3 regions of the Actinospica acidiphila genome follow, and region 3 is predicted to be linked to each of the others. Evidence: riboswitches for the same ligand, from Rfam matches in the RefSeq annotation. Region 3 holds a riboswitch; each other region holds the start of a gene.
The links. A riboswitch is a leader RNA that binds a small molecule or an ion and turns the genes downstream of it on or off. The one in region 3 is predicted to bind cobalamin.

Region 1: another riboswitch for cobalamin. It lies ahead of HXP48_RS10880 (ribonucleoside-diphosphate reductase subunit alpha); the one in region 3 lies ahead of metE (5-methyltetrahydropteroyltriglutamate--homocysteine S-methyltransferase).
Region 2: another riboswitch for cobalamin. It lies ahead of HXP48_RS07450 (energy-coupling factor ABC transporter permease); the one in region 3 lies ahead of metE (5-methyltetrahydropteroyltriglutamate--homocysteine S-methyltransferase).

Annotation. Positions count from the first base shown of each region.
Region 1 is NZ_JABZEM010000002.1:2,510,810-2,518,199, forward strand. Features, by position in the region: gene nagB (glucosamine-6-phosphate deaminase) at 1-454, shown strand, start outside; gene HXP48_RS10860 (GntR family transcriptional regulator) at 613-1,377, shown strand; gene HXP48_RS10865 (DUF3311 domain-containing protein) at 1,612-1,833, shown strand; gene mctP (monocarboxylate uptake permease MctP) at 1,830-3,458, shown strand; gene HXP48_RS10875 (GNAT family N-acetyltransferase) at 3,539-4,042, shown strand; cobalamin riboswitch at 4,092-4,262, shown strand; gene HXP48_RS10880 (ribonucleoside-diphosphate reductase subunit alpha) at 4,388-6,751, shown strand; gene HXP48_RS10885 (ribonucleotide-diphosphate reductase subunit beta) at 6,808-7,390, shown strand, end outside.
Region 2 is NZ_JABZEM010000002.1:1,673,416-1,680,805, forward strand. Features, by position in the region: gene HXP48_RS07435 (ABC transporter permease) at 1-446, opposite strand, end outside; gene HXP48_RS07440 (ABC transporter permease) at 443-1,411, opposite strand; gene HXP48_RS07445 (ABC transporter substrate-binding protein) at 1,455-3,047, opposite strand; cobalamin riboswitch at 3,239-3,421, shown strand; gene HXP48_RS07450 (energy-coupling factor ABC transporter permease) at 3,452-4,162, shown strand; gene HXP48_RS07455 (energy-coupling factor ABC transporter substrate-binding protein) at 4,159-4,545, shown strand; gene cbiQ (cobalt ECF transporter T component CbiQ) at 4,553-5,302, shown strand; gene HXP48_RS07465 (energy-coupling factor ABC transporter ATP-binding protein) at 5,299-6,159, shown strand; gene HXP48_RS07470 (MFS transporter) at 6,267-7,390, shown strand, end outside.
Region 3 is NZ_JABZEM010000002.1:616,400-623,789, forward strand. Features, by position in the region: gene cbiE (precorrin-6y C5,15-methyltransferase (decarboxylating) subunit CbiE) at 1-28, opposite strand, end outside; gene tsaD (tRNA (adenosine(37)-N6)-threonylcarbamoyltransferase complex transferase subunit TsaD) at 212-1,264, shown strand; gene HXP48_RS02890 (GNAT family N-acetyltransferase) at 1,264-1,836, shown strand; gene alaS (alanine--tRNA ligase) at 1,853-4,495, shown strand; cobalamin riboswitch at 4,602-4,798, shown strand; gene metE (5-methyltetrahydropteroyltriglutamate--homocysteine S-methyltransferase) at 4,976-7,294, shown strand; gene HXP48_RS02905 ((2Fe-2S)-binding protein) at 7,364-7,390, opposite strand, start outside.

The DNA of each region.
Region 1 (7,390 bases), 1.9 Mb from region 3:
CGCGTGCGAGCGCTACGACCGTGAGCTGGCCGAGGCCGGCGGCGTGGACCTCCAGCTGCTCGGCATCGGCACCGACGGGCACATCGGCTTCAACGAGCCGTGCTCCTCGCTCGCCTCGCGCACCCGGATCAAGACGCTGACGGAGCAGACCCGGGTGGACAACGCCCGCTTCTTCGACGGCGACATCGACCAGGTGCCGCACCACGTCATCACCCAGGGCATCGGCACCATCCTGGAGGCCCGGCACCTGGTGCTGCTGGCCACCGGCGAGGGCAAGGCGGACGCGGTCGCCGCCACCGTCGAGGGCCCGGTCGCCGCGGTGTGCCCGGCGTCCGCGCTCCAGCTGCACCCGCACGCCACCGTGGTGGTCGACGAGGCGGCCGCCTCCAAGCTGAAGCTCGCCGACTACTTCCGCCACGCCTACGTCAACAAGCCGGAGTGGCAGGGCATCTGACCACCGCCCGTGGTCTGGACCATCACTGGTCACAGGGGTATACAAAAGGGATCACGGAGCGCGCGAGGGGCCCGCCCCCGCCCGGAGCCGTGCCACGATGTCAGCCGTGGCCGACGGTCTGTCGGCCGCTTCGGCAGCCGGAGCCGGGAAGGCAGAGCATGAGCACCGACGTCAGCAGTACGGAGAACGAGGGTGGGACCGCGGTCCGTACGGCACGCGTGCCTAAGTACTACCGGCTGAAGAAGCATCTGCTCGACATGACCGAGACGGCGCCCCCCGGCACCCCGGTCCCGCCCGAGCGCACGCTGGCGGCCGAGTTCGACACCTCCCGCACCACCGTGCGCCAGGCGCTCCAGGAACTGGTGGTCGAGGGACGTCTGGAGCGCATCCAGGGCAAGGGCACCTTCGTCGCCAAGCCCAAGGTGTCCCAGGCGCTCCAGCTCACCTCGTACACCGAGGACATGCGCGCGCAGGGCCTGGAGCCGACCTCGCAGCTCCTCGACCTCGGGTACATCACGGCAGACGACCGGCTGGCCGGGCTGCTCGACATCACCGCCGGCGGCCGTGTGCTGCGCATCGAGCGGCTGCGCATGGCCAACGGCGAGCCCATGGCCATCGAGACCACCCACCTCAGCGCCAAGCGCTTCCCGGCGCTGCGCCGCAGCCTGACCAAGTACACGTCTCTCTACACGGCCCTCGCCGAGGTGTACGACGTCCATCTCGCGGAGGCCGAGGAGACCATCGAGACGTCCCTGGCCACGCCGCGCGAGGCGGGCCTGCTCGGCACCGACGTGGGCCTGCCGATGCTGATGCTGTCCCGGCACTCGCTGGACCGGGGCGGGCAGCCCGTGGAGTGGGTGCGGTCGGTGTACCGGGGCGACCGGTACAAGTTCGTCGCGCGCCTCAAGCGCCCCCAGGACTGACGGACAGCCGCCGACGTCACCGCAAAACCCGACAGACCGGGTGGTTGACAGGATTTTCGTTGCTGTTGCCTTGCGGTTGCGCTGCTGCTGCATACCGCCCCTCTTACGGGGGGTTACGACCGCCCCGCGCCCTCACCTACATTGCCGCGAGCCAACGTCGGCGATCAGTGAGGGGACGGGAGCCGTCTGATGTCGCAAACCCCGCAAACAACACCAGGGCCGGTGGTGACGCCCATGCGCGTCGTCATCGGCCTCTGTCTGCTCGCACCATTCGTCGCCATGCTGTGGGTCGGGTCCTACGCCAAGACCGACCCGGTGTTCATCGGCATCCCGTTCTTCTACTGGTACCAGATGCTGTGGGTGCTGATCTCGACCGCGCTCACGATGATCGCGTACAAGCTCTGGCAGCGTGACCAGCGCGCCCGCTCCGCCGCGAAGGGTGGTGCCGAGCAGTGAACGACGGCGTGAACGGCGTGGCACTCGCCGTCTTCATCTTCTTCTTCGTGCTCGTCACCGTGATGGGCTTCCTGGCCGCACGCTGGCGCAAGGCCGCCAACGAGCACACTCTCGACGAATGGGGCCTGGGCGGGCGGTCGTTCGGCACCTGGGTCACCTGGTTCCTGCTCGGCGGCGACCTGTACACCGCGTACACCTTCGTGGCCGTCCCGGCGGCGATCTACGCGGCGGGCGCGGCCGGCTTCTTCGCGGTGCCGTACACGATCCTCGTGTATCCGCTGATCTTCACCTTCCTGCCCCGGCTGTGGTCGGTGTCGCACAAGCACGGCTATGTGACGACGTCCGACTTCGTGCGCGGGCGGTTCGGCTCGAAGGGGCTGTCGCTGGCCGTCGCGGTCACCGGCATCCTGGCGACGATGCCGTACATCGCGCTGCAACTGGTCGGCATCCAGGCCGTGCTGGACGTGATGGGCGTCGGCGGCGGCGAGAACACCAACTGGTTCATCAAGGACCTGCCGCTGCTCCTCGCCTTCGGTGTGCTGGCCGCGTACACCTACTCGTCGGGGCTGCGGGCGCCCGCGCTGATCGCGTTCGTCAAGGACACGCTGATCTACATCGTGATCGCGGTGGCGATCATCTACATCCCGATCAAACTGGGCGGGTTCGACGAGATCTTCGCCTCCGCGCAGGAGGCGTACAGCGAGACCAACCCGGCCACCGGTGCCCCGCGCGGCGCCCTGGTGCCGGGCGAGGCGGGCCAGTGGACGTACGCCACGCTGGCGCTGGGGTCGGCGCTCGCGCTGTTCATGTACCCGCACTCGATCACCGCGACGCTGTCCTCGCGCAGCCGTGAGGTGATCCGCCGCAACACCACGATCCTGCCGCTGTACTCGCTGATGCTGGGCCTGCTGGCGCTGCTCGGGTTCATGGCGATCGCGGCCGGGGTGAAGGTGCAGAACGGCCAGCTGGCCATCCCGCAGCTGTTCGAGAACATGTTCCCGGACTGGTTCGCCGGGGTGGCTTTCGCGGCGATCGGCATCGGCGCGCTGGTGCCGGCGGCGATCATGTCGATCGCGGCGGCGAACCTGTTCACCCGCAACATCTACAAGGACTTCATCAAGCCGGACGCGACGCCCAAGCAGGAGACCGCGGTCTCCAAGATCGTGTCCCTGCTGGTGAAGGTGGGCGCGCTGGTCTTCGTCCTGACCATGGACAAGACCGTCGCGATCAACTTCCAGCTGCTGGGCGGCATCTGGATCCTGCAGACCTTCCCGGCGCTGGTGGGCGGCCTGTTCACCCGCTGGTTCCACCGCTGGGCGCTGATCGGCGGCTGGGCGGTCGGCATGATCTACGGCACGGTCGCCGCGTACGGGGTGGCGTCGCCGACGCAGAAGCACTTCGGCGGCTCCGCCAAGGAGATCCCGGGCATCGGGGAGATCGGCTACATCGGTCTCACCGCCTTCGTGATCAACGTGCTGGTCACGGTCGTCCTGACCTTCGTCATGCGGGCGGTCAAGGCGCCGGACGGCGTCGACGAGACCGAGCCGCGCGACTACACGGCGGACGCCGGCGACCCGGGCGTGCAGGTGGAGCTCCCGCCGGCCACGGCGGACAGCAAGCACTGACGCCGTTCACACGCAGGGCAGCGGGCCGCCGGTGGAAAACCGGCGGCCCGCTGTCGTGCCCGTGCGGCAGACTCCCCCGCATGGACATCGTCATCCGGCCGGCGACGCCCGGCGAGCACGCGGACCTCGGTGAGATCACCGCTCAGGCCTATCTCGGCGACGGGCTGCTGGACTTCGGGGAGTCCGACTCCTACCTGGACGAGCTGCGGGACGTGGGCAAGCGGGCGGCGGCCGCCGAGGTGCTGGTCGCCGTGGCGGACGGCGCGCTGCTGGGCGGGGTGACCTTCGTGCCCGGCCCCGGGCCCATGGCCGACATCGCGGAGCCCAGCGAGGCGGAGATACGGATGCTGGCCGTCTCCCCCGCCCACCGCGGCCGGGGCGCCGGTGAGGCCCTGGTGCGCGCCTGCGTCGACCGGGCGCGGGCGCTCGGCCGCACCCGCATGGTGCTGTCCACGCAGCGCACGATGCACTCCGCGCACCGGGTGTACGAGCGGCTGGGCTTCACGCGGGCCCCCGGGCGGGACTGGAACCCGCTGCCGGAGCTCGACGACATCATGCTGCTGGTCTACGAACTGACGCTCTGACGGCCGGGCGCAGCCCTTCCGTCCGACCCCACCATAACCCCAGCGCGACACAACATATGGGTCCGTCGGCGACACCCGGCACAAGATGTATGCTCATGCTCGCTGTCGCCGCAGGGGAATCCGGTGCGAATCCGGAACTGTCCCGCAACGGTGTACCCATGCCTGCCCACGGGCGCGCACGGGAGTCAGTCCGAGGACCTGCCGACAGTGCGCCCGGCCCTTCCGGTCCGGGTGCCCTGACGTCCGGGCCTCGCGGAATGGGCCGGTGGACGCGACGCCGCGTGCGTTCGTGTGCTGCCCCCTGCGCTCTTCGAGGCCCCCGTGCCGAGCGAGGGAGAGCCACACGTGACCATCGCGCCAGCCGATCCGGCTTCAGCGACCCGCGTGACCGAGGACAGTGACGGCCCCGGGGCCGCGCTGCTGCGGACCCTGACCCAGCTGACCGCCGACCTGCCCGACGCCGACGCCGGCCGGGTGGCCGCGGCCGCGCTGCGCGGCCGGTCCGCCTCCGCCGACGAGGCGGAGCTGCGGGACCTGGCCACCGAGGCGGCGGCCGGGCTGATCTCCGAGGACCCCGCCTACTCCCGGCTCGCCGCCCGGCTGCTCACCCTCGGCATCCGCGCCGAGGCCGCCTCGCAGGGCGTCACCTCGTTCACCGGCTCGGTGGCCGCCGGTCACCGGGAGGGCCTGATCGGCGACCGCACCGCCGCGTTCGTCCGGCTCCACGCGGCCCGTCTGGACGCGCTGGTCGACACGGACGCCGACGACCGGTTCGGCTACTTCGGCCTGCGCACCCTGCACAGCCGCTACCTGCTGCGCCACCCGGTCACCCGCAAGGTCGTCGAGACGCCCCAGCACTTCCTGCTGCGGGTGGCCTGCGGGCTCGCCGAGGACGAGAGCGAGCGGGCGCTGGAGGACGTCGCCGCGCTGTACGGGCTGATGAGCCGGCTGGACTACCTGCCCTCCTCCCCCACGCTGTTCAACTCCGGCACCCGCCACCCGCAGATGTCGTCCTGCTACCTCCTGGACTCCCCCAAGGACGAGCTGGACTCCCTCTACGAGCGCTACCACCAGGTCGCCCGCCTCTCGAAGCACGCCGGCGGCATCGGTCTGTCCTTCTCCCGCGTCCGCGCCCGGGGTTCGCTGATCCGCGGCACCAACGGGCACTCCAACGGCATCGTCCCGTTCCTGAAGACGCTGGACGCCTCGGTCGCCGCCGTGAACCAGGGCGGCCGGCGCAAGGGCGCCGCCGCGGTCTACCTGGAGACCTGGCACGCGGACGTCGAGGAGTTTCTGGAGCTGCGCGACAACACCGGTGAGGACGCCCGCCGTACGCACAATCTGAACCTGGCGCACTGGGTCCCGGACGAGTTCATGCGCCGGGTCGACGCAGACGCCCCATGGTCGCTGTTCTCCCCCGTCGACGTGCCCGAGCTGGTCGACCTGTGGGGCGAGGAGTTCGACGCGGCCTACCGAGCCGCCGAGGCGAAGGGCCTGGCCCGCAGGACGCTCCCGGCGCGCGAGCTGTACGGCCGGATGATGCGCACCCTCGCGCAGACCGGCAACGGCTGGATGACCTTCAAGGACACCGCCAACCGCACCGCCAACCAGACCGCCGAACCGGGTCACGTCGTCCACTCCTCCAACCTGTGCACGGAGATCCTGGAGGTCACCGACGACGGGGAGACGGCGGTCTGCAACCTCGGCTCGGTCAACCTCGCGGCCTTCGCGGGCCCGGACGGCATGGACTGGGAGCGCCTGGACGCGGCGGTCCGCACCGCCGTGACGTTCCTGGACCGGGTGGTCGACATCAACTTCTACCCGACCGGGGAGGCGTCCCGGTCCAACAGCCGCTGGCGCCCGGTGGGTCTGGGCGTGATGGGGCTGCAGGACGTGTTCTTCCGGCTGCGCGTGCCCTTCGACTCCCCCGAGGCGAAGGCGCTGTCCACCCGGATCGCCGAGCGCATCATGCTCGCCGCGTACGAGACGTCCGCCGGTCTCGCGGAGCGGCACGGTCCGCTGCCCGCCTGGGAGAAGACCCGCACCGCGCGGGGCGTGCTGCACCCCGACCACTACGGAGTCGAGCTCGCCTGGCCGGAGCGCTGGGAAGCACTGCGGTCGCGGATCGCCGCGACGGGCCTGCGCAACGCGCTGCTGCTGGCGATCGCGCCCACCGCGACCATCGCATCGATCGCGGGCGTGTACGAGTGCATCGAGCCGCAGGTGTCCAACCTGTTCAAGCGCGAGACGCTGTCCGGGGAGTTCCTCCAGGTCAACTCGTACCTGGTGGAGGACCTCAAGCGGCTGGGCGTGTGGGACGCGCGCACCCGTGAGGCGCTGCGCGAGGCGAACGGCTCGGTGCAGGACTTCGCGTGGATCCCCGAGGACGTACGGCGGCTGTACCGCACGGCGTGGGAGATCCCGCAGCGCGGCCTGATCGACATGGCCGCCGCCCGGACCCCGTTCCTGGACCAGGCGCAGTCGCTCAACCTGTTCCTGGAGACGCCGACCATCGGGAAGCTCTCCTCGATGTACGCCTACGCCTGGAAGCAGGGGCTGAAGACCACCTACTACCTGCGTTCCCGTCCGGCGACCCGGATCGCCCGCGCGGCCCGCGCCGCCGTACCCGTCCCCGTCCAGCAGCCGGCCGACCCCGAGGCCGTCGCCTGCTCCCTCGAGAACCCCGAATCCTGCGAGGCCTGCCAGTGACCACCAGCACGACCAAGAACCTGCTCGACCCCGGCTTCGAGCTGACCCTGCGCCCCATGCGCTACCCGGACTTCTACGAGCGCTACCGGGACGCGATCAAGAACACCTGGCATGTCGAGGAGGTGGACCTGCACTCGGACGTCGCCGACCTGGCGAAGCTGACGCCCGAGGAGCAGCATCTGATCGGCCGGCTCGTGGCGTTCTTCGCCACCGGCGACTCGATCGTGGCGAACAACCTGGTGCTGACGCTGTACAAGCACATCAACTCGCCCGAGGCGCGGCTGTACCTGTCACGGCAGCTGTTCGAGGAGGCCGTGCACGTCCAGTTCTACCTGACCCTGCTGGACACCTACCTGCCCGATCCGGACGACCGGGCGGCGGCCTTCGCGGCCGTGGAGAACATCCCGTCCATCCGGGAGAAGGCCGAGTTCTGCTTCCGGTGGATGGACTCGGTGGAGAAGATCGACCGGCTGGAGTCGCGGGCCGACCGGCGCCGCTTCCTGCTGAACCTCATCTGCTTCGCGGCCTGCATCGAAGGGCTGTTCTTCTACGGCGCCTTCGCCTACGTCTACTGGTTCCGCAGCCGGGGTCTGCTGCACGGGCTGGCGACCGGCACCAACTGGGTGTTCCGCGACGAGA
Region 2 (7,390 bases), 1.1 Mb from region 3:
CGGAACATGGCCACGATGAAGATGCCGAGCAGCAGGTGCGGTACGGAGGACAGGGTGTCGACCAGCCGCATCACCAGGCGGTCGGCCCGGCCGCCCAGCGCCCCGGCGGCGGCCCCCACGGCCGTGCCGATCACGGTGGCGGTGAGCGCGGCGACCACGCCCACCAGCAGCGACACCCGCAGCCCGTAGACGCAGCGCAGCAGCAGGTCGCGGCCCACGTCGTCGGTGCCGAACAGGTGTGCCCAGCTGGGCGGTCGCAGCTTGGCGGCCAGGTCGACGGCCTGCTGGTCGAGCTGGACCAGCGGCGGGACCAGCAGCACGGCCAGCACGGTCACGGCGACCAGGGTGGCGGAGACGCGCAGCCGCAGGGCGTGTGTGGAGCGGCGGGCGGCGCCGTGCGCGCGCCAGGCCGGCTTCGTGTCCGCCACGTCGACGTCGGTCGTCACATCTCCTCCAGCTTCACCCTCGGGTCGATCAGCCCGTAGAGCAGGTCGGCGAGCAGGTTGCCGGCGAGCACGGCGGCGGTGGCGAGCGTGGTGAGCGCGGCGAGCAGCGGGAAGTCGACCGCGGTGGCGGCCTCCACGGTGGCCGAGGCGATGCCGGGCCAGCTGAAGACGGTCTCCACCAGCAGCGCGCCCGTGATGAGTTCCGGCACGCGGGAGCCGATGAGGGTGAGCACCGGCAGCAGCCCGGAGCGCAGGGCGTGGCCGAGCAGCACGGTGCGTTCGCTGAGGCCGCGCGCCCTCGCCCCGCGCACGGGGTCCTCCGCGAGCGCGTCGCCGACGCCCTGCCGGACGTAGAGCGTGAACCAAGGCAGCTGGGAGACGGCGAGGACGCCGGCGGGGAGGATCAGGTGCTCGGTCAGGCCGCCGAAGGTGACCCGGTCGCTGCCGGTGTCGGTGAGGCCGCCCGCCGGGAGGACGTCCAGCTGGAGGGCGAACAGCCACACCGCGAGGAGCGCGATCCAGAAGACCGGGGCGGCCTCCAGGACGTAGGCGGCGGAGGTGACCGCGCGGTCCGTGAGGGAGCCGGGGCGGCGGGCGGCGAGCACGCCGAGGAGCGTGCCGAGCAGGACGGCGGCGGCGAACGCGACGGCGCACAGCAGCGTGGACCACAGCAGCCGTTCGCCGATGACCTCGGCCACCGGCTGCCGCATCACCGCGGACTGGCCGAGGTCGCCGCCGAGGGCGGAGGTCAGCCAGTCCCACCAGCGGGCGGTGAACGGCCGGTCCACGCCGAGGTTCTCCCGCAGCCGGTCCAGGGTCTCCTGGTCGGCGCCGAGCGCGGCCGTGCCCGCGTACGCCCTCACCGGGTCGAACGGGGACGCGGCGGCGACGGCGAACACGCCGAACGTGACGACGAGGAGCACCGGCACGGCGTGCAGCGCGCGGCGCGCGGTGAGCCGTGCCATCGGGCGCCAGGGGACGCGGGTCGTGGCCCGCCGGGGGCGTGGGTCATGCCGCGGGCTGCCAGTCCTCGACGTTCCACCAGGGTCCGGCGGCGAAGCCGTGTTCGTGCGGTTCGGTCTGGGTGGTGAGGCCCTTCCAGCGGTCGGCGAGCACGTACAGGTGGTCGATGTGGGTGAGGAAGGTGTAGCCGGGGTCCTTCACGAGGGCGCGCTGCAGGGCGTCGTAGGCGGCCTTGCGGGTCTCCGGGTCCTGGCTGCGGCGGCCTGTCTCCAGGGCGCGGTCGACGGCCGGGTTGTCGTAGTGGGCCATGTTGTTGAAGCCGTCGCCGGCGAGGGAGGAGTGCAGCATCGTGTAGAGCCCGAAGTCCGGGTCGCCGGTGCTGCCGAAGCCCGCGAGGACGGCGTCCCGGTTCATGCGGGGCTCGATGACCTCCCAGGTGGCGCTCTCCACCCGGACGTCGATGCCGGCCTTCTTGGCGTCGGAGGCGTAGGCGAGGGCGTGGTCCTGACGGACCTTGTCGCCGGAGGGGTAGTACAGCGTGAAGCGGGCGGGGCGGCCGTCCTTGGCGCGGATGCCGTCCCCGCCCTTCGTCCAGCCGGCGGCGTCGAGGATGCGGCCGGCCGCGGCGAGGTCGCGCGGGCGCTCGGTGTCCTCGGCGAACCACGGGTCGTCGACGGGCAGCGGGCCGTAGGCGGGGCGGCCGGCGCCGTCGAGGATCTTGTCGACCATGGCCTGCCGGTCGACGGCGAGGTCGAGGGCGCGGCGGATCGCGGTGTCGCCGGTGACGGGGTTGCCGCTGGGGAGGGTGACGACGCGGACGTCGTAGGAGGTGGCCCGGTAGGTCTTCTTGTCGTCGTCGCTCTTGAAGGTGGCGGCGAGGTTGGGCGGGAGGACCGCGCCGTCGAGGTCGCCGGAGCGGAGCCGGGTGGCGCGGACGTCGTCGTCGGAGACGATCGCCATGGTGAGCTTCTTCACCTTCGGGGTGCCGCCCCAGTAGTGCGGGTTGGCCTTGAAGGTGAGCTTCTCGCCCTTGCGCCAGTCGACGAGGACGTACGGTCCGGTGCCGACGGGCTTCGTGTTGAAGGCGCCGGTGTTGGGGTCCTGCTCGCCGGCGACGTGCTCGGGCACGATCGGCAGGACCGTGCGGGCGGCGAACGGCGCGTAGGGGTGGTGGAGGGTGAAGACGACCGTGTCGTCGCCCACCGCCCGGACGTCCTTGACGGCCGCGAGTTCGCTCCTGGCGGTGTTGTTGGTGTCCTCGTCGAGGACCGTGCGGTAGGTGAAGACGACGTCCCGCGCGGTCAGCGGCTTGCCGTCGCTGAACTTCACGCCCTCGCGCAGGGTGTACGTGTAGGTGCGTCCGCCGTCCGTGATCCGCGGAAGTGCCCTGGCCAGCGCGGGTTCCAGGGTCATGTCGGCGGTGCGGGCGAGGAGGCCGTCGAACAGCTTGGAGTTGCCGTCCTTGCCGTAGCCGAGGAGCGGGCTGAGGGTGTCGGGCTCGGTGGAGACGCCGATCACCACGGACTCGCCGGCCGCCGCGCCGTCCGCGGTGCCGGAGCCCGGCGCCGAGCAGGCGGAGACCGCCGCGGCCGTCGCCAGCACGGCGGCGGCGCCCCGTATGCGTCGTCGGGTCGTCATCGAACCTCACATCCCTGTTGCTGGAAAATAGCTCTTGCATATTAGTTGCAGGAAGACCTTGCCCAGAACGGCGGCCCCCCAGTCGCCGGGGTTGCCGGGCCGCCCGAACGCGCAGGTGTGCGCCGGGGTCCGAGCCGCCGGGCGCCCTCCGCGCGCCCCCGCCGCCGCTTGTCACCGGGCCGCGACGGGGACTACTGTCACCACGCCTTGGTGACGGGAAATCGGTGCGATACCGGTGCGGCCCTCGCCACTGTGATCGGGAAGTCCGGCTCCGGCCCTCACGGGCAGCCACTGGGTCCTCAAGGACCCGGGAAGGCGGAGCACGGGCGGTGGTACCCGTCAGCCAGGAGACCGGCCAAGGCGCGTCAACCATCCACGAGGTGCTGGAGAGGGTCTGCTGAGCCATGCACATTGCCGAGGGTTTCCTGCCTCCGGCGCACGCGGTCGCCTGGGGCGTCGCGTCGGCGCCGTTCGTCGTCCACGGAGCCCGGTCGCTCATCCGTGACGTCAGAGAGCACCCCGAGAGCACGCTGCTGCTGGGCGCGTCGGGAGCGTTCACGTTCGTCCTGTCCGCGCTGAAACTGCCCTCCGTGACCGGGAGTTGCTCCCACCCCACCGGGACCGGGCTGGGCGCGATCCTGTTCCGGCCGCCGGTCATGGCGGTGCTCGGGACCATCACCCTGCTGTTCCAGGCGCTGCTGCTCGCCCACGGAGGGCTCACCACGCTCGGCGCCAACGTCTTCTCCATGGCGATCGTCGGGCCCTGGGCCGGATACGCCGTCTACCGGCTGCTGCGCCGGTACGACGTGCCGCTGATGGGCGCGGTGTTCTGCGGCGCGTTCGTCGCCGACCTGTCGACGTACTGCGTGACCAGCGTCCAGCTCGCGCTGGCGTTCCCCGACCCGGGCAGCGGATTCCTGGGCGCGCTGGGGAAGTTCGGCTCCATCTTCGCCGTCACGCAGATCCCGCTCGCGGTCAGCGAGGGGTTGCTGACGGTGCTGGTGATGCGCCTGCTGGTGCAGTCCAGCAAGGGCGAGCTGACCCGGCTCGGGGTGCTGGTCACCTCGGCGGCCGGGGGCAAGCAGGCCGAGTCGGCCGAGGCGGTGACCCGGTGAGCCGCAACGCGAAGATCAACACCCTGCTCCTGCTGCTCGTGGCCGCCCTCGCCGTGATCCCGCTGGCGCTGGGGCTCGGCGACCACAAGGAGGAACCGTTCACCGGGGCGGACGGCGAGGCGGAGACCGCGATCACCGAGATCGACCCGGACTACGAGCCGTGGTTCTCACCGCTGTACGAACCGCCGTCCGGGGAGATCGAGTCGGCGCTGTTCGCCCTCCAGGCCGCGCTCGGCGCGGGCGTCCTGGCGTACTACTTCGGGCTGCGTCGCGGACGCCGGCAGGGCGAGGCGCGGGCGCGTGGGCGGGCCGTCACGCAGGACGCGGACGCGGAGGACGCCGACGCGGAGGCGCGCACCGGCGCCGACGGCGGACGGGACTGACCGGCCCGTGCTGCCGATCGACGCGGCGGCGCACAGCAGCCGCTGGCGCCGCCGTCATCCCGTGGACAAGGCCGTCCTCGGTCTCGGCCTCACCGTCCTCGCGATCTCGCTGCCCCCGTGGCCGGGCGCCGCGCTGGTGCTGGTCACCGCGCTGGTGCTGCTGCTCGGCCCGGCGGCGGTGCCGGCCGGGCGGCTGTGGCGGGCGTACCGGGTGCCGCTGGGGTTCTGCGTCACCGGGGCGCTGCCCCTGCTGATGCGGGTGGGCGGGCCCGGCGGTTTCCTGTCGCCCGCCCCCGACGGGCCCCTGCGCGCCGGGGAGTTGCTGCTGCGCACCTCGGCCGCCTCGCTGGGCGTGCTGCTGTTCGCGTTCACCACGCCGATGTCGGACCTGCTGCCACGCCTGGTGCGCGCCGGGGTGCCCGCGCCGCTCGTGGACGTGGCGCTGGTGACGTACCGGATGAGCTTCCTGCTGCTGGACTCGGTGCGCCGGGTGCACCGGGCGCAGGCGGCGCGGCTCGGCCACACCACCCGTGCGGCCACCTGGCGTTCGCTCGGCGGGCTCGGCGCGACCGCGTTCGTGCGGTCCTTCGACCGTGCGGCGCGGCTGCAGACGGGGCTCGCGGGCCGCGGCTACGACGGCGCCCTGCGCGTGCTGGTGCCGGAGGCCCGGGTGTCCGCCCGGTTCACGACCGCGAGCGTGACGCTCCTGGCAGCGCTGGCCGCCCTCACCTTCGTACTGGAAAGGCCCCTGTCGTGAGCGGATCCGTGCTGGTGGCACTGCGGGACGTGTCCTTCGCGTACGAGGAGGGGCCGCCGGTGTTCACCGGGCTCGACTTCGAGGTGCGCGAGGGGAGGGCGCTGGCCCTGCTGGGGCGCAACGGCAGCGGCAAGACCACCCTGATGCGGCTGCTGAGCGGCGGACTGCGCCCGCACGGAGGGGAGTTGAGGCTGTCGGGCCGTGCGGTGCGGTACGACAGGAAGGGGCTGACGGCGCTGCGCACCACCGTGCAGCTGGTGGTGCAGGACCCGGACGACCAGTTGTTCGCGGCGTCCGTGGGGCAGGACGTGTCGTTCGGGCCGCTGAACCTGGGGCTGCCGGACGGGGAGGTGCGTGCGCGGGTCGCGGAGGCGCTGGAGGCGCTGGACATCGCCGCGCTCGCCGACCGGCCCACGCATCTGCTGTCGTACGGGCAGCGGAAACGGACGGCGATCGCGGGCGCGGTCGCGATGCGGCCGCGGGTGCTGATCCTGGACGAGCCGACGGCGGGCCTCGATCCCGACGGCCAGGAACGGCTGCTGGCCACTCTGGACGGTCTGCGGGCGGGCGGCACGACGGTGGTGATGGCGACGCACGACGTGGACCTCGCCCTGCGCTGGGCCGACGACGCGGCCCTGCTGACGCCGTCGGGCGCCCACACCGGGCCGGTCGCGGAGACGCTGTCCCGGCGGGACCTGCTCACGGCGGCGGGGCTCAGACTGCCGTGGGGTGTGGCGGCCGGACTGTTCCTGCGGGCGCGAGGGCCGGCCGGCGCCGCGGACGTCGGCCCTCGCACCCCGGAGGAACTGGCGGCGCTGGCCGCCCTGCCGGAGCACGGGGACCGGCGGCCGGGCTAGGCCGAAGGCGCCGGCGGACCGATGTGTACATTTGTTCCTACTCGGTGGGTGAGCGGGATCATCGCCTGCCTGCCCCTCGTTCTCACCATTCCCGGCGGAGCCCCACCGTGACCGACCGTGCCGTACGCCGACGCCGCCGGGCGCTGTACCTCTTCTTCCTCCTCAACGGCATCGCCATGTCCTCGTGGATCACACGCACCCCCGACGTCCGTGACCGTCTGGGGGTGTCCACGGGGGAGATGGGGCTGGTGCTGTTCGGGCTGTCCGTCGGCTCCATGGCCGGCATCCTGTGCTCCGGCCGATTCGTGTCCCGGTTCGGGACCAGGCCCGTGACGGCGCTCGGCACGCTGTTCGTCGTCGCGAGCGTGGTCGTCGTGGGCGGAGGCACCGCCCTCGCCTCCGCGCCCCTGGTCGCCGCGGGGCTGTGCCTGTTCGGCCTGGGGGTCGGGGCGGGCGAGGTGGCGATCAACGTGGACGGCGCCGACGTCGAGCGGATCACCGGCAGACCGGTCCTGCCCACGCTGCACGGATGCTTCAGCCTGGGCACCGTCATCGGCGGCCTGGCCGGCATGGCGGCCACCGCCGCGGCGTTCCCCGCCCAGTGGCACCTCCTGGCGGTGGCCGTGGTGACGGCCGCGATGTTCGGGTACGCCATCGGCGGCGTCCCCGCCGGCATCGGGGTCCGTGCCGCGGCGCCCGCTTCGGGCTCCGCGCGGCCGGCGGGACCGCGGGTGTGGAAGGACCGGCGGCTGCTGATGATCGGGGCCATCGTCCTGGCCATGGCTCTCGCCGAGGGCGCCGCCAACGACTGGCTGCCGCTGCTGATGGTCGACGGCCACGGTCTCGACGCCGCCCTCGGCTCGCTCGTCTTCGTGGGGTTCGCCGCCGCGATGACCCTGGGGCGCTTCGGCGGCTCGTTCTTCCTCAGCCGCTACAGCCGGGCGGCCGTGGTGCGGGCCAGCGCGGTCTCCGGCGCCGTCGGACTGTGCCTGGTCATCTTCTCCGACAACGCCGTCGTGGCGGCGGCCGCCGTCCTGTTCTGGGGACTGGGCGCGTCCCTGGGCTTTCCGGTGGCCCTGTCGGCGGCCGGCGACTCGGGGCCCGACGAGACCGCCCGGGTCGGCCTCGTGGCCACCATCGGCTACGTCGCGTTCCTGGTGGGGCCGCCCACCCTCGGCTTCCTCGGCGATCACTACGGGCTGCGCCCGGCGATGGTCGTGGTCCTGGCGTT
Region 3 (7,390 bases):
CGTCGGCGCCGATCCCGACGACTGTCACTGCGGTGGCCTGTGGCGGTCGGGCGGGTGTCACTGCTGAGTACCTCGGGATCGGGGAGGGGTCGAAGGCGTCAGAACCGCACTCTACGGGGCCGCCACCTGCGTGAAGCCGGTCGGGTGCACACCACCGGGGATCTTATTGCACACTATTCGCAACAACTTATGCAGTGCAGAAGGGTCTGCCATGGGGTCTGCGGTGGTGCTGGGCATCGAGTCGTCCTGCGACGAGACGGGCGCGGGCCTGGTCCGGGACGGACGGCTGCTGGGGCACGCGGTGGCGTCCAGCATGGACGAGCACGCCCGCTTCGGCGGAGTGGTGCCCGAGATCGCCTCCCGCGCTCACCTCCATGCGCTGCGCCCGGTCGTCCGGCAGGCGCTGGAGCAGGCGGGGCTGCGGCTGGCCGACATCGGGGCCGTCGCCGTGACCACCGGCCCGGGTCTGTCCGGCGCGCTCCAGGTCGGCCTGGCCGGCGCGAAGGGCATCGCGTACGCGCTCGGTGTCCCGCTGTACGGCGTGCACCACCTGGCCGGGCATGTTGCCGCGGACACGCTGGAGCACGGGCCGCTGCCCGACCCGTGCATGGTGCTGATCGTCTCCGGCGGACACACGTCCCTCCTCCTCGTCCGCGACCTCGCCCGGGCCCCGATCACGCACCTCGGGGACACACTGGACGACGCGGCCGGGGAGTGTTTCGACAAGGTGGCGCGGGTCTTCGGGCTGCCGTATCCGGGCGGTCCGGCCATCGACCGGGCGGCGCGGACCGGGGATCCGCGCGCCGTGCCCTTCCCGCGCCCGCTGCCCGGCTCGTACGACTTCTCCTTCTCCGGCCTGAAGACGGCCGCCGCGCGCTGGGCGGAGGGACACGCGGAACGCGAGCTGCCGGTGGCGGACGGCGCGGCCTCGCTCCAGGAGGCCGTCGCCGACGTCCTGACCCGCAAGGCGGTCGCCGCCTGCGTCGAGCACGGTGTGGGCACCCTGGTCGTGGTCGGCGGAGTCGCCGCCAACTCCCGGATGCGCTCGCTGGCCGAGGAGCGCTGCCGCGCGGCCGGGATCGAGCTGCGCGTGCCGCCGCTGCGCCTGTGCACCGACAACGGCGCGATGATCGCCGCCGTCGGCGACCTCCTGGTCCGGGCCGGAGCCGCACCGGCGCCGCTGGACGTGTCGATCGATCCGTCGGCGCCGCTGGAGTACGCCGCCCTGCACCCGGTCGCCATGGGGAAGGCGGTGGCGGCCTGATGACCACCGACATCCGCGTCCACACGGACGCCGAGCTCATCGCGCACACCGACGCGCTGCGCTCCGTCTACGTCGACGCCTTCTGCGCCCCGCCCTGGAACGAGGACGAGGAACGGGCGACGGAGTTCGCGGCACGGCTGCCGGCCGACGTGGAACGTTCCGGCTTCACAGCGGCGACCGCCGTACGCGACGGGGAGGTCATCGGCTTCGCGACCGCCTGGACCACTCCGACGCCCTTCCCCACCGACCGCTGCCACCCACAGGTTGCCGCCGGCCTGGGCCCCGCGCACACCGCGGACTGGCTGTGCGGAGCCCTGGAGATCGACGAACTGGCCGTCCGTACCGCCGCCCGCGGCACCGGACTCGCCGGTGACCTCCTCCAAGCGGTGACCGCGCACGCGCCCGAAGGACGGGCCTGGCTGCTGACCTCCGTCCAGAACAGCCGGGCCATGGCCTTCTATCGCCGCCAGGGCTGGACACAGGTCACCCATCCGTCCCCCGACGGCAAGGGCATCGTCGTCTTCCTCGGCCCGCGCCACCCCGCCCGGTCCCTCGCCCCTCTCCCCCTGTAAGCCCCGGAGCCCCGCCTTGCGTACCGCCGAGATCCGCAGCCGCTTCCTCGACTTCTTCGCCGAGCGCGGCCACACCGTCGTCCCCAGCGCCCCGCTGCCCACCCCCGATCCGACCCTGCTGTTCGTCAACGCCGGCATGGTCCCCTTCAAGCCGTACCTGACCGGCGAGGTGCCGGCGCCGTGGCCGCGGGCGACCAGCGTGCAGAAGTGCGTGCGCACCCTGGACATCGAGGAGGTCGGCCGCACCACCCGGCACGGCTCCTTCTTCCAGATGAACGGCAACTTCTCCCTCGGCGACTACTTCAAGGAGGAGGCGATCGCCTTCGCCTGGGAACTGTCGACGGCCCAGGTCGCCGAGGGCGGCTACGGACTCGACCCGGACCGCATCTGGGTAACCGTCCATCACAGCGACGACGAGTCCCGGCGTCTGTGGCGCAGGATCGCAGACCTGCCGGACGAGCGGATCGTGGCCCGTGGCGACGAGGACAACTTCTGGTCCATGGGCGTACCCGGGCCGTGCGGCCCGTGCTCGGAGCTGTACTACGACCGCGGCCCGGCCCTCGGCCGCGCGGGCGGCCCCGCGGTCGACGAGGACCGGTACATGGAGTTCTGGAACCTCGTCTTCATGCAGTACGAGCGCGGCGAGGGACCCGGCAAGTCCGGCTACCCGATCCTCGGCGAACTCCCCCGCCGCAACATCGACACCGGCATGGGCCTGGAACGCATGGCCACCCTCCTCCAGGGCGTCGACAACCTCTACGAGACCGACGAGACCCGCCCGGTCCTGGACCGCGCCGCCGCCCTGGCCGAGATGCGCTACGGCGCGGACGCCGAGGCGGACGTGCGCCTGCGGGTCGTCGCCGACCACGTCCGCACCGCCCTGATGCTGATGGCCGACGGCACCGTACCCGGCAACGAGGGCCGCGGATACGTACTGCGCCGCATCCTGCGCCGAGCCGTCCGCTCGATGCGTCAACTCGGCTACGGCGACCCGGCGCTGCCCGACCTGCTCGCCGTCGCCCGCGACTGCATGGCACCCAGCTACCCGGAGGTGGCCGAGGCGTACGACCGGATCGCCGACCGCGCGGCGAGCGAGGAGGACGCCTTCCGCGCCACCCTGCGGCAGGGCACGACCGTCCTGGACACGGCGGTGGCGAAGGTGAAGGAGGAAGGCGGCCGTTCGCTGCCCGGCGCCCAGGCGTTCCTCCTGCACGACACCTACGGCTTCCCCATCGACCTCACCCTGGAGATGGCCGCCGAGCAAGGCGTGGAGGTCGACCGCGAGGGCTTCACCACGCTCATGCGCGAGCAGCGGGAACGGGCCAGGGCCGACGCCCGTGCCCGCAAGACCGGCGGCACCGATCTCTCCGCGCTGCGCCCGGTCCTGGACACACACGGTCCGACGGACTGGCGCGCCTGGGACACCTTGGCGACCGATTCCCGCGTCCTGGCCGTTCTGGGCTCCTCGGGCCCGGCACCGGTGGCCCATGAGGGTGAGATCGTCACCGTCGTGCTGGACCGCACCCCGTTCTACGCCGAGTCCGGCGGCCAGGAAAGCGACGCGGGCCGCCTCTCCGGCACGTCGGTGGAGGCGGAGGTGCTGGACGTGCAGCGGCCCCTGCCAGGCTTGATCACCCACCAGGTCCGGGTCCTGTCGGGTGAATTGGCCACCGGGGAGGCGGTGCATGCCGCCGTCGACCCTGAATGGCGCCTCGGCGCACGCCAGGCCCACTCCGGCACCCACGTCCTGCACGCCGCCCTGCGCCAGGTCCTCGGCCCGGGCGCCCTACAGTCAGGCTCCTACAACCGCCCCGGCTACCTTCGCCTGGACTTCCCCTGGCGCGGTGCCCTCTCCCCCGCCGTCCGCAGCGAGATCGAGGAGGCCGCCAACCAGGCCCTGCGCCGCGACCTGCCGGTCGGCGTGCGCTGGATGACGCTGCCGGAGGCCAGGGAACTGGGCGCGCTGGCCCTGTTCGACGAGACGTACGGCGAGAAGGTCCGCGTCGTGGAGATCGGCGGCGCCTGGTCACGTGAGCTGTGCGGCGGCACCCACGTCGAGCACGCCTCGCAGATCGGCACGGTCGCGCTGACCTCGGAGTCATCGGTCGGCGCCGGCATGCGCCGCCTGGAAGCCGCGGTAGGCGTCGAGGGCTTCGGCTACCTGGCCCGCGAACGCGACCTGGTGACCCGCATCGCCGAGCAGCTCCAGGCACCGCGTACCGAACTCCCCGACCGTATCGCCGGGTTGCTGGACCGGCTGAAGTCCGCCGACCGGGAGAACCAGCGGCTCCGTGAGCAGGCCGACCGGGCCCGTGCGAGCGACCTCGCGGCCGACGCCACCGACGTCGACGGCACCCTGGTGGTCACCGCCATCACGGACGGCGATGCCCGGGCCCTCGCCATCGCCGTACGCGACCGCCTGCCCGCCGCCCGGCCCGGTGCGGTGGTCATCGGCACATCCGCCGGTGACCGGGCGACGCTGGTGGCCGCGGTGAACGGCGCGGCCCGGAGCGCGGGGCGGGACGCTTCGGCCCTGGTGAAGCGCCTGCTCGACGGCAGGGGCGGCGGCTCACCCGAACTGGCCCAAGGCGGCGGGATCCCGGTCGAACGACTCCCGGACGCCCTCGCCTCGGTCCCCGCCCTGCTCACCGGCGCCTGACCGGGGAGCGCGGCCCCAGCGCCCTCCGGGCGCGTGACATGGGTCACCGCCCGGATCACGGACGTCCGCGTCCCTGACGGAACGACTGCCCGTAGGCTGCCCGCAGCAGCTGGTTCGCCCCGTCCTCCAGGCGGGGTGTCGCAAGAGGGAACCCGGTGAAAATCCGGGACTGCCCCGCAGCGGTGAGCGGGAACGACCGCCGTCATACGCACTGGGTCCGAGGTACCGGGCCCGGGAAGCGACGGCCAGTAGGTGTCCTCCAACGACGAGGACGTGCCCGCGAGTCCGAAGACCTGCCAACTGCCCGCGCGCGAACCGTCGTGCGCGGACATCCCGGTGACCTCGAGGGCGGGTCGGCGTACATATCAGGCGGACGGCCCTGCCTTGTCGCGCGGCGTCGCTCACGCCCGGTGTGTCACCCCTTCGCGTTCTCGTCCCGTCTCCGGGATCTCAGGGATTCATCTCGCGAAGGAGATCTCCGTGACAGCGAAGTCCGCAGCCGCGGCGGCACGGGCCACCGTGTACGGCTACCCCCGCCAGGGACAGAACCGGGAACTGAAGAAGGCCGTCGAGGGCTACTGGAAGGGCCGTGTCACCGCCGACGCCCTCCGCGCCACCGCCCGCGAACTGCGCCGGAGGAACTGGCTGCAGTTGGCCGCCGCGGGCATCGACGAGGTGCCGACCGGCGACTTCTCGTACTACGACCACGTCCTGGACACCACGGTCATGGTCGGGGCGATCCCCGAACGCCACCGCACCGCTGTGACCGGCGACGCCCTGGACGGCTACTTCGCCATGGCGCGCGGTACCCAGGAGGTGGCACCGCTGGAGATGACCAAGTGGTTCGACACCAACTACCACTACCTCGTCCCGGAACTGGGCCCCGACTCCGCGTTCACCGCCGACTCCGCCAAGCAGGTCGGTGAGCTGAAGGAGGCCCTCGCGCTCGGCCTGACCGCCCGGCCCGTCCTCGTCGGTCCCGTCACCTACCTTCTGCTCGCCAAACCCGCCCCGGGCATGCCGGCGGACTTCGAGCCGCTCACCCTGCTGGACCGGCTGCTGCCCGTGTACGCCGAGGTCCTGGCCGACCTGCGGGCGGCGGGCGCGGAGTGGGTCCAGCTGGACGAGCCCGCCCTCGTCCAGGACCGCACCCCGGCCGAGCTGAACGCCGCCGAGCGCGCCTACCGTGACCTCGGCGGTCTAGCCGACCGGCCGAAGCTCCTGGTCGCCTCGTACTTCGACCGGCTCGGCGAGGCGCTGCCGATGCTGGCCAAGGCCCCGGTCGACGGTCTCGCCCTGGACTTCACCGGGGCGGCGGCCGCCAACCTGGATGCGCTGGCCTCCGCCGGCGGGCTGCCCGGCAAGCGGCTGGTCGCCGGTGTGGTCAACGGCCGCAACGTCTGGGTCAACGACCTCGCCGCCTCCCTGTCCACGCTCGGCACGCTGCTGGGCCTGGCCGACCGCGTCGACGTGTCCGCCTCCTGCTCCCTGTTGCACGTCCCCCTGGACACCGCCGCCGAACGGGACATCGAACCGCAGATCCTGCGCTGGCTCGCCTTCGCCAGGCAGAAGAGCGCCGAGGTCGTCACCCTCGCCAGGGGTCTCGCCCGGGGCACCGACGCCATCGCCGCCGACCTGGCGGCGAACCGTGCGGACCTCGCCTCCCGTGCCAACTCCCCCGTCACCCACGATCCGGCCGTCCGCGCCCGCGCCTCCGCGGTCACCGAGGCCGACGGGCGCCGTTCCCCGTCCTACGCGGAGCGCGCCGCCGCCCAGCGCGCCCACCTCGGGCTGCCGCTGCTGCCCACCACGACCATCGGCTCCTTCCCGCAGACCGGCGACCTGCGCGCCGCCCGCGCCGACCTGCGCGCCGGGCGGATCGACACAGCCGACTACGAGGAGCGGATCAAGGCGGAGATCCAGGAGGTCATCTCCTTCCAGGAGAAGACCGGCATCGACGTCCTCGTACACGGCGAACCCGAACGCAACGACATGGTCCAGTACTTCGCCGAGCGACTCACCGGCTACCTGGCCACGCAGCACGGCTGGGTCCAGTCCTACGGCACCCGCTACGTCCGCCCGCCGATCCTGGCCGGCGACATCTCCCGCCCCGAGCCGATGACGGTGCGCTGGACGTCCTACGCCCAGTCGCTCACCGAGAAGCCGGTCAAGGGCATGCTCACCGGGCCGGTCACCATGCTCGCCTGGTCCTTCGTCCGCGACGACCAGCCACTCGCCGACACCGCCCGCCAGGTCGCCCTCGCCCTGCGCGACGAGGTGCACGACCTGGAGGCCGCGGGCACGTCCGTCATCCAGGTGGACGAACCCGCCCTGCGCGAGACGCTGCCGCTACGCAGCGCCGACCGGGCCGGATACCTGGACTGGGCCACCGAAGCCTTCCGGCTCACCACGTCCGGCGTCCGCCCGGACACCCAGATCCACACCCACATGTGCTACGCCGAGTTCGGCGACATCGTCCAGGCCATCGACGACCTCGACGCCGACGTCATCAGCCTGGAGGCGGCCCGCTCCCGTATGCAGGTCGCCCACGAACTCGCCGCCCACGGCTACCCGCGCGAGGCCGGACCCGGCGTCTGGGACATCCACTCCCCGCGCGTCCCGAGCACCGACGAGGCCGCGGAACTCCTGCGCACCGGCCTCAAGGCCATCCCCGCCGAACGGCTCTGGGTCAACCCCGACTGCGGTTTGAAGACCCGCGCCTGGCCCGAGACCCGGGCCTCACTCGAACACCTGGTGACCGCCGCCCGCACCATCCGTGACGAGCTGTCCCGCTCCTGACCCCCGGCTCACCGGGCCGGACGCACGGCTTCCGGCCCGGTGAGCGGCACAGCCCGAAACGGATACACCTCATCGCAGGGCTGGGCGACGTACACC